3 regions of the Uliginosibacterium sp. TH139 genome follow, and region 3 is predicted to be linked to each of the others. Evidence: predicted binding sites of a transcription regulator. Region 3 holds the regulator's gene; each other region holds the start of a gene.
What was found. The regulator sigma-54, encoded in region 3, starts transcription at its own class of promoters, with help from an activator protein. The targets are predictions, from matches to a motif close to TGGCACGCTTNCTGCTNA.
Positions count from the first base shown of each region.

Region 1: a site for sigma-54 is predicted at 1,295-1,312, ahead of nifB (nitrogenase cofactor biosynthesis protein NifB). Genes of this name have one in related genera too.
Region 2: a site for sigma-54 is predicted at 1,600-1,617, ahead of C0V76_RS07220 (circularly permuted type 2 ATP-grasp protein). Genes of this name have one in related genera too.

Region 1 is NZ_PKRR01000005.1:134,706-137,957, forward strand. It holds gene C0V76_RS13225 (hypothetical protein) at 1-551, shown strand, start outside; gene C0V76_RS13230 (DUF5710 domain-containing protein) at 802-1,107, opposite strand; gene nifB (nitrogenase cofactor biosynthesis protein NifB) at 1,345-2,853, shown strand; gene C0V76_RS13240 (4Fe-4S dicluster domain-containing protein) at 2,899-3,171, shown strand; gene C0V76_RS13245 (ArsC/Spx/MgsR family protein) at 3,173-3,252, shown strand, end outside.
Region 2 is NZ_PKRR01000003.1:36,866-40,117, forward strand. It holds gene C0V76_RS07215 (GGDEF domain-containing phosphodiesterase) at 1-1,213, opposite strand, end outside; gene C0V76_RS07220 (circularly permuted type 2 ATP-grasp protein) at 1,718-3,109, shown strand; gene C0V76_RS07225 (alpha-E domain-containing protein) at 3,125-3,252, shown strand, end outside.
Region 3 is NZ_PKRR01000001.1:763,950-767,201, reverse strand. It holds gene hpf (ribosome hibernation-promoting factor, HPF/YfiA family) at 95-424, opposite strand; gene C0V76_RS03555 (RNA polymerase factor sigma-54) at 443-1,951, opposite strand; gene lptB (LPS export ABC transporter ATP-binding protein) at 1,986-2,708, opposite strand; gene recX (recombination regulator RecX) at 2,689-3,153, opposite strand; gene recA (recombinase RecA) at 3,159-3,252, opposite strand, start outside.

The DNA of each region.
Region 1 (3,252 bases), on a different contig from region 3:
ATGGTGACTTTGTATCTGCACTAATAAATCAATGCCACGGGAGTGTCTACATACTTCAGGAGTCATGTCACCAGTGCTGTATAAGAGCCAATATTTACGAGACACAAAAACAAACAATCGAAATCGGTGACAAAATACAGGTCGAAGGTATTGTTAGTGAGGTTGTTTCGCAACAGACTGGACGATTTAATTCCTTCATAACTCAGTTCTCGGAAGGTTTTCAAACCACTGCACTAGAAATGCACAAATGGTTACTTTTCCCCGTTCTGACTTCGAGCATCAACGATCTACGTGCGGGTCTTAAGTACAGCAAAATTCGAGAAATTCTGGAGGCCAACCATCCATCAAAAGGAGATTTGAATCCCGGAAACGTAACGCAGGCACTCCAATCAACTGCCGCACTTCAAGTCAAGAAAGAAATTAAGCCGATTATCCTTGACTACGACCAAACCAATTTAAGGCTTCGAGTTGTTGATAGTGGTTTTTTGATCTGGCTTGACAAACAAAATCGTAAAGAACTGCTTGCACTCGCCGGCTTGCCGTATGTCTAACATTGCGCTCAACCTCGCTCCCTTCGGTCGCTGGATGCTGTGCGATAAGGCCGAGCAGCAGCGGAGTCCTCCACGTTGAACGTCAGCTTTCAAAAAGTCTGATCGACTGAAACGGGTCGTCATGAGACAGCCAGGACGCGCAATTTTTTCTTGCGCACGCGGATCAAGGCCTCACTCACACCCTGCGTAACTTGAACACAGGAGGGTGCGCAAGCCTTCGGCTTTCACGCCCTACAAATTGAAGGTCTGCTTACACAGACGCTTCACGGCATGTGGCACAGTCTTCCCAAGGCAGGCATTCACACACGCGCGGCCGCTCCACGTACTGGCTGCCCACATGCAGTTTGCCGCTGGTTTCCATCTGGGATTTTGACGGCGCACGATTTTGCGGAGCGGTGGCACTCGCTGCATCGCGCGGGCTGGGCGACCACTTCGCGAAGGGCGCCATGTCTTCCTTGTCCATCACGTACCAGAGTTTGTTGGCCGCGTCCCAGCGGGCGCCCAGTTTCTTGGCTGCATCCTTTTCCGCAAAGGGAACCTTCAGGTCGAATCTCATGTGGGGTCTGGCTCAAAGACAGCGGGCACGCATCATACGTGACAAGCCTGTCAGACCGGATGGTCTGCCGCGCGGGAAACCGCGCTCGGGGTCGCTGTGCCCTTCCCCACAAACAACTCTGTCACCAAGCCGACACAAAGCCTCCACGAAGCCAACAAGCCATTGATCCGTAAAGGCTTCCGGCCATGGGCACGGCATTTGCTGAACTCTTCGCAAACAGCACATCGGGAGTCCAGCATGTCCGCCCCCAGCCTTTCCCAGATTCTCGGCACTCCGCTCAGCGCGCCGCCCGCCCATTCCGGTTGCAGCGCCGGCAGTTGTGGCAGCAAGCCCTCCCGGGTGGCCGGCCTCACGGCCGACATCCAGAAGAAGGTGCAGGATCACCCCTGCTACTCCGAGGAAGCCCATCATCACTTTGCCCGCATGCATGTGGCGGTGGCCCCCGCCTGCAACATCCAGTGCAACTACTGCAATCGCAAGTACGACTGCAGCAATGAATCGCGCCCGGGCGTGGTGTCCGAAGTGCTGAGCCCTGCTCAGGCGATCAAGAAAACTCTGGCTGTCGCTGCGGCGATCCCGCAGATGAGCGTGCTGGGCATTGCCGGGCCGGGCGACGCCCTGGCCAATCCGGCCAGAACCTTTGAAGTGTTCCGCGCGTTGCAGCAGCGCGCACCGGACATCAAGCTCTGCCTCTCCACCAACGGCCTGATGCTGCCGCAGTATGTGGAGCAGATCGCTGCCGCCAATGTGGATCACGTCACCATCACGATCAACTGCATTGATCCGGACGTGGGCGCACAGATCTATCCGTGGATCTTCTGGGAGCATCGCCGCGTCAGCGGCCGCGAGGCCGCCGAGATCCTCATCGCCCAGCAGCAGAAGGGCCTTGAGATGCTGGTGGCGCGCGGCATTCTGGTGAAGGTCAATTCGGTGATGATCCCCGGCATTAACGACGAACATCTGAAGGAAGTCTCGCGTGTGGTGCGCGCCAAAGGTGCTTTCCTGCACAACGTGATGCCGCTGATCTCGGAGGCCGAGCACGGCACCCACTTCGGTCTCAGCGGCCAGCGCGGCCCGACCCCGGCCGAGCTGCAGGCCCTGCAGGATGCCTGCGCAGGCGACATGAACATGATGCGCCACTGCCGCCAGTGCCGCGCCGATGCGGTAGGCATGCTCGGCGAGGATCGCGGCGCTGAATTCACGCTCGACAAGATCGAGGCCATGGAGATCGATGAAGTGGCCGCAATGGCGCGCCGCGTGGCCCTGCGTGCTTCGATCAATGCCGAGCTGGAAGCGAAACGAGCCGCCCGCCATGCTGCGCCGGTGGTGCAGATCAAGGCGCCGAGCCGCGGACGCCCGGTGCAGATGGCGGTTGCCAGCAGCGGGCAGGATCTGGTCAATCAGCACTTCGGCCATGCGCGCGAATTCCTGATCTACGAGGCTAGCAGTGCCGGCGTGCGCTTTCTCGGCTCACGCCGCGCCGCGCAATACTGCGGCGGCGAGAGCGAGTGCGGCGAGGCCGAAAACACCTTGGCCCGCACCATCGCCACCCTGGCGGACTGCGAAGTGGTGCTGTGCTCGCGCATCGGCTTCGAGCCCTGGAGCAAGCTCGAAGCAGCAGGCATCCAGCCCAATGGCGAGCACGCCATGGAAGCGATCGAGGCTGCAGTGCTGAGTGTCTGGCAGGAGATGCTGGCTGCGGGCAAGCTCGAGCGGGCTCCGTTTGCGGAACAGATGCGGGCATGAAACCTGCAATGAATGGCTTGAGCCAAGCCGGCAAGAGGTCCATGCATGGCACTCGAAATCGTTGAAGGTTGCGTCAATTGCTGGGCTTGCCTGCCCGTGTGCCCGAATGAGGCCATCCTTGAGGCCAGTCCGCACTTCCTGATCGATGGCGCTTTATGCACCGAATGTGTGGAGGCGTATGCCACACCGCAGTGCGCGGCAATCTGTCCGGTTGAAGGCGTGATCCTCGACGAGCTGGGGGTCGCACTGAATCCGCCCGGCTCGCTCACGGCTTGCATCGCTGCGCTGGCAGCACCCGAAATACGGAAAGGAGCATGAGATGGCCACCGTTCACTTCTGGGAGAAACCGGGCTGCCGCACCAATGCCCGGCAAAAGGTCGCGCTGCTGGCCGCCGGCCA
Region 2 (3,252 bases), on a different contig from region 3:
TCTGGCGTACCTCTTCGGTTTCGATTCCCTTGGCGATCACCGTTTTGCCCAGGCGCCGCCCAAGGCTGACCAGGGTCGCGACAATGGCGGCATCCGCTTCGCTGTGGCAGACCTTGCTCACGAACGCTGCATCGATCTTGAATTCCTGCACCGGCAGATCCCGCAGCGCCAGCAGGGAGCCGTTACCGCGCCCAAAATCATCGATCGTCAGACACACGCCAGCCGAGGCCAGGCTGAAGAGCACGCGCAGCGCACTGGCCGGTAGCACCGCCAAGCCTTCGTCCCGCAGCTCCAACGTCAGGCATTCCGGCGACAGGCCCTGCGCCTGCAGGCGGGCCAGAATCAGCTGATCGAGGCCCTCGCGCGCCAGCAGAACCGGCGCAAAGTTCAAGGACAGACTGAGTGCCACGCCCCGCTCACGCCAGTTGCGGATCTGCAGCAAGGCCTGATCGAGCAGGCGCAGGCTGAGGCCTTCAAGGGCCGACTCATTGGTGGCCAGATGCATGAATTCTGCCGGCGGCAACAGACCCAGATCAGGATGGCGCCAACGCGCCAGCGCCTCGACCCCCACCGGCAAACCACTCACGAGGTTCACCACCGGCAGGAAGCACAGTACGAACTCGTTCTGCTCGATGGCCATGCCAAAGCGCTGCCCCAGCGTTTCGCGCACCTCGGGTAACACCCCCTCGGCCAGCACCGCCATGACGATGCCTTTGCGGCCACGGCTGGCCTGATACAAAGCGCTATTTACCACCCGCAGCAGTTGATCGCCGCTCTTGCCATGGCCAGGGTAGAGCGCCATGCCGGCGCGCACCTCGCGCCCGGCGGCCTCGCCCAGCGCCTCGCTCAGCGCCTCGAAAATCTTGCCGCCGACACGCGTCGCGCCTTCTTCATTGGCCACATTCAGCAGCACAGCGAACTGGCGCCCTTCCAGCCAAGCCACGGTGTCTGTCAGGCGTACCGTGATGCGCAGTGCGGCGGCCGCGGCAGCCAGGCCGGAGAGCGGATCTTCGGTGGGGCCGAGGTCCAGCAGCATGACGGCGAAACTGGAGCGCTGGCGCTCGGCCATCCGGATCGACATGTCGAGACGCCGCAGGAAGGCCTCGCGATCCGGCAAGCTGGGCACCCCGGCGGGGTTGGGTGCGAAAGCGCGTGGTGCTTCGTCGAGCAGGCGTTTGCGCAGATCGGTGTCGCTGGCAGCATTGAGCATCATTTCAGACTCGCGTGAGGGTTGATGCGGGTGCTGCAGGATCCCGCCAATTCGACTGGCCACCCTAATCCAAAGTGATAGATCTCTTCAAGCAGGACTTACCTGCATGAACCGCCCCGCGCGCCAGACGGCAAGCTCCTCCCTACGGGGTACAACAGCCTCGCCGGCAGCGCGGTTTTCTCACCGCAGCAGCGACACCGCAGGCGGACGCGGCCATCAACCCGCCACGCTCCCGCTCAGTAGCACCGGCCAGGCTTCACAACGCCGCAACACCCTCTGGGCACACTCCGGCATGCTGCAACGCACCAGCCTGAACACGGCCCGGATTGCATGCACCAATCTGGCTCATGGCTATATGTCTGCTTACGCAAACAGGCGCTTTGCACGCATGGCACGCTTCTCGCAATGGCAATGGTGCCGACATAACAGCTCCAGCAGGAGACACGCGTGGCCCCGATTCAGGCTCAAACCCAAGCAAGCCCGGCGCAAGCCCGGTTTTACGATGAAATGAACAGCGCCAGTGGAGAGCTGCGCACGCACTACCAGGGCTATGTGGACTGGTTCGACGGGATGAGTGCGGAACGCATGACGCGCAAGCGCCAGGAAGCCGATGCACTGTTCCGCCGCTCCGGCATCACCTTTGCAGTGTATGGCGATGAGGCGGGCGCCGAGCGCCTGATCCCCTTCGACGTGATCCCGCGCATCATCCCTTCGCACGAATGGCTGGCCCTCGCCGACGGCCTGCGCCAGCGCGTCAAAGCACTCAACGCCTTCATTCACGACATCTACCACGGCCAGGAAATCCTCAAGGCCGGACGCATCCCGGCCGAGCAGGTCATCTCCAATGCCCAGTACCGCCCCGAGATGCAGGGCGTGGACGTGCCCAACAACATCTACGCGGCGATTGCCGGGGTGGATATCGTGCGTGCCGGCGCCGGTGAGTTCTACGTGCTGGAAGACAATCTGCGCGTGCCCTCCGGCGTCTCCTACATGGTCGAGAACCGCAAGATGATGATGCGGCTCTTCCCCGAACTCTTCGCCAGGAATCGCGTCGCCCCGGTCGAACACTACCCGGATCTCTTGCTCGACACCCTGCGTGCCGTGGCGCCCAAGGGCGTGCTCGACCCGGTGGTGGTGGTACTCACCCCAGGCAGCTTCAACAGCGCCTACTTCGAGCACGCCTTCCTCGCCCAGCAGATGGGCGTCGAGCTGGTCGAAGGGCAGGATCTCTTCGTGCGCGACGAGCAGGTTTTCATGCGCACCACGCAGGGGCCGCAACGCGTTGACGTGATCTACCGCCGCATCGATGACGACTTCCTCGATCCGCTCGCCTTCCGGCCGGATTCGATGCTTGGCGTCCCCGGCATCCTCTCCGCCTACCGCGCCGGCAACGTAACGATCTCAAATGCCGTCGGCACCGGCGTGGCCGATGACAAATCGATCTACCCGTATGTTGGCGAGATGGTGCGCTTCTACCTCGGTGAAGAGCCCATTCTCAACAATGTGCCCACCTACATGCTCAGGAAGCCCGAGGATCTCGCCTACACCCTCGAACACCTGCCCGAACTGGTGGTGAAGGAAGTCCATGGCGCTGGCGGCTACGGCATGCTGGTCGGCCCGGCCTCCACCAAGGCCGAGATCGAGGACTTCCGCCTGCGCATCCTCGCCTCACCCGAGAAATACATCGCCCAACCCACCCTGTCGCTGTCCACCTGCCCAACCTTCGTGGATGCTGGCATTGCGCCGCGCCACATCGATCTGCGCCCCTTCGTGCTCTCTGGCAACGAAGTGCGTTTCGTGCCCGGCGGCCTCACCCGCGTGGCATTGAAGGAAGGCTCGCTGGTCGTGAACTCCTCGCAAGGCGGGGGCACGAAAGACACCTGGGTGATGGAAAACTGAGGGAGAACAATGAGCATGCTCAGCCGCACCGCCGATCACCTGTACTGGATGGCCCGCTACATCGAGCGCGCCGAAAATCTCGCCCGCATGCTGGACGTGAACAACCGCATGCAACTGCTGCCGCAGAGCGAACGCGAAGTCGA
Region 3 (3,252 bases):
GCCGCTTTCTGGGTTTCAGAGCGGTTGAGGCAGAAGGCCTCAACCATCGCCGGCCGGACAATTCTGCCTGTCCAGACCGGCTGCGTCCAGCGCTTCAGCTGGCGCTCTCGGCGCCTTGCCGTTTCATCGATTCACGGTTGTGATCGCTGATCTTTTCCTTGTGCTTGAGAACCTGACGATCCAGCTTGTCTGCCAGCGCATCAATGGCGGCATACAGGTCGTCGTCTTCACTTTCCACGTGGATATCCTTGCCGCGCACGTGAACAGTCACCTCTGCTTTCTGCTTGAGTTTCTGTACCGAGAGGGTCACATGGGTCGCCGTAACATGATCGAAATGGCGAATCACCCGATCGAGCTTGGAAACCACATATTCGCGCAAAGCGGGAGTGACTTCCAGATGATGGCCGGTGATGTTGAGATTCATAAAACTACTCCTCTCCTGTTAGATCGACTTGCGCTGACTGACCGGCGGAATATTCAGCGACTCCCGGTATTTCGCAATCGTCCGGCGTGCCACCACGATACCCTGCTGGCCCAACAATTCGGCAATCCTGGCATCCGACAGGGGTTTTTTCCCGTCTTCGGCCGCGACCAGCTGGCGAATCAGCGCGCGTATCGCCGTTGCTGAACATGCACCACCGGTATCGGTGGAAACATGACTGCCAAAAAAGTATTTCAGTTCGAACACACCGCGGGGACTGGCCATGTACTTCTGGGTGGTCACCCGCGACACCGTTGACTCATGCAGCTCCAGCTCTTCGGCGATCTCCCTCAGGGTCAGCGGACGCATGGCCACTTCACCATGATCAAAGAACTGGCGCTGACGTTCGACGATGGCCTGCGAAACACGCAGGATGGTGTCGAATCGCTGCTGCACATTCTTGATCAGCCACTTGGCTTCCTGCAGCTGTCCCGACAAGGAACTACTTACGCCCCTGTTCTGTTGAAGTATATCGGCGTAGACCCGATGGATCCTGAGCCTCGGCATGGCCTCTGGATTGAGGCTTACCGTCCAGCCGCTACGTTGCTTGCGCACCACCACGTCCGGAATCACGTAGCGCGTTTCCATCGGTGCAAATTGAGCCCCCGGACGCGGATTCAAATGACAAATGAGTTCCTGAGCTGCGCGCAAGGCATCATCATTGCAGCCCAGGCGCCGCTTGAGGCGCGCGAAATCGCGCGCAGCCAGCAATTCCAGATTGCCGTCCGCGATCAGCATGGCGTGCTCGCGCGTGGCACTTTCCGGCAAAGCGCGAATCTGCAGGAGCAAACACTCCTGCAAGTTGCGAGCGCCGATGCCAGCGGGGTCAAGGTTCTGGACCTGATGCAAGGCAATGTTCAACTCATCGAGTTCTACTTCCCATTCGGCCGGAATCAGCGGCAGAAGTTCCTCGAGGTCCTGCAGCAACAAACCGTCGTCGTCCAGCGCTTCGATGATCAGCTGCACCAGCGCACGATCACGATCAACCAGCGGCATCAGGGCGACCTGCCCCAGCAGGTGATCCCGCAAGGAAGTAGCGGCGGCCTGGAATTCCTGAAAGTCGGAATCATCGTCGTCCCCACCGCCATTCCGCGAGGCGCCTTCCGTGCGCCATTCGGCAGCTTCGCCGATATCATCATCCGAAACGCTGTCGTAAGCCTCTCCGATGTTGTCCGGCATGTCCGTCACGCTCGGCGACTCGAAATCCTCATCGCCGGAGGATGAAGCAGAGGATTCGATGCGGTATTCCTCACCCGCCGTTGCCACACTGGCTTCGCCCGCCTCGACAGGGACGGGTCCATCACTTTCCTCGTCGCCGCCTTCACGCTCCAGCATCGGGTTTTCGAGCAGGATGCGTTCGATCTCCTGATTGAGTTCGAGCGTGGACAGCTGAAGCAGCTTGATGGATTGCTGCAACTGCGGGGTGAGTGCAAGTTGCTGGGAAAGGCGGAGCTGAAGCGAGGGTTTCATTCTTTACAGACGGGGAGGTGCGGAGCGGCCAAGCCTAGAGGCGGAAGTGTTCGCCAAGGTAAATCTGCCGTACCTGTTCATTCTGCACGATTTCTGCCGGTTTGCCGCCAGCCAGTACCTCACCCGCATTGATGATGTAGGCGTGATCGCAAATACCGAGGGTTTCGCGCACATTATGGTCGGTAATCAGCACGCCGATACCGCGCGCCTTGAGGTAACTGATGATTTTCTGGATATCAATCACTGCAATCGGATCAACGCCGGCAAAAGGCTCATCCAGCAGGATCAGACGCGGACGGGTGGCCAGCGCACGCGCGATTTCGACGCGGCGGCGCTCACCGCCGGACAAGGACATAGCGGTCGCTTCGCGCAAATGGCCGATGTTGAGTTCATCCAGCAGCTCATCCAGACGTTTTTCCATGTCTGCGCTGGAGAGCTTTTGCAACTCCAGCACCGCCATGATGTTCTCGGAGACCGTAAGTTTGCGGAACACCGAGTTTTCCTGCGGCAGATAGGAGAGCCCTTGGTGCGCCCGTTTGTGGATCGGCCAATGGGTGAGCTCGGTTCCATCGAGATGGATCTTGCCGCCATCGGCACGTACGAGGCCGACGATCATGTAGAAACAGGTGGTCTTGCCTGCGCCGTTCGGCCCCAGCAAGCCCACCACTTCGCCACTGCCAACCTCGAAGGACACGTCGTGCACTACGGTGCGTGCCTTGTAGCGTTTCTGCAGATTGCTAACCCTGAGCAGACTCATCCAGTGTTTCTTTCAAGAGTTTCCTGATGATGTCGACCGCAAACCCTCTGGTCTGCAGGAAGCGCGCCTGACGCGCCCACTCCCTGTGATCCTGCGGCAACACCCCGAATTTTTTCTGCCACACGCTGTGCGCGCGCATCAGTTCATCTTCCTGCAAAGCCTCGCCCATGGCGCCAGCTGCCGTCTCGCGATCCACACCCCGGTCATCCAGCTCACGACGGATGCGCGCGGCACCAAAGCGGCTGGCGCGCGATCTCACGAAACTCTCGGCAAAGCGCTCGTCAGACTGCAGACCTGTCTCTGCCATGCGATCCAGCACGGCTTCGACATCATCGTCGGCGCCGGCTCTTGCCGCCAGCTTGCGCCGCAGCTCCAGCCTCGAATGTTCGCGCGTGGCGAGCAGGCGCAAGGCTGTCGAGCTGAGCGAAGCGGCGGGCTTCTTCAAACAGCTTACTCCGCTTCAGCCACAGTAGGCATCACGGCAACCCCCACACTGGCACGCACCTTGTTTTCGATCTCGAGTGCCAGCGCCGGATTGGCACGC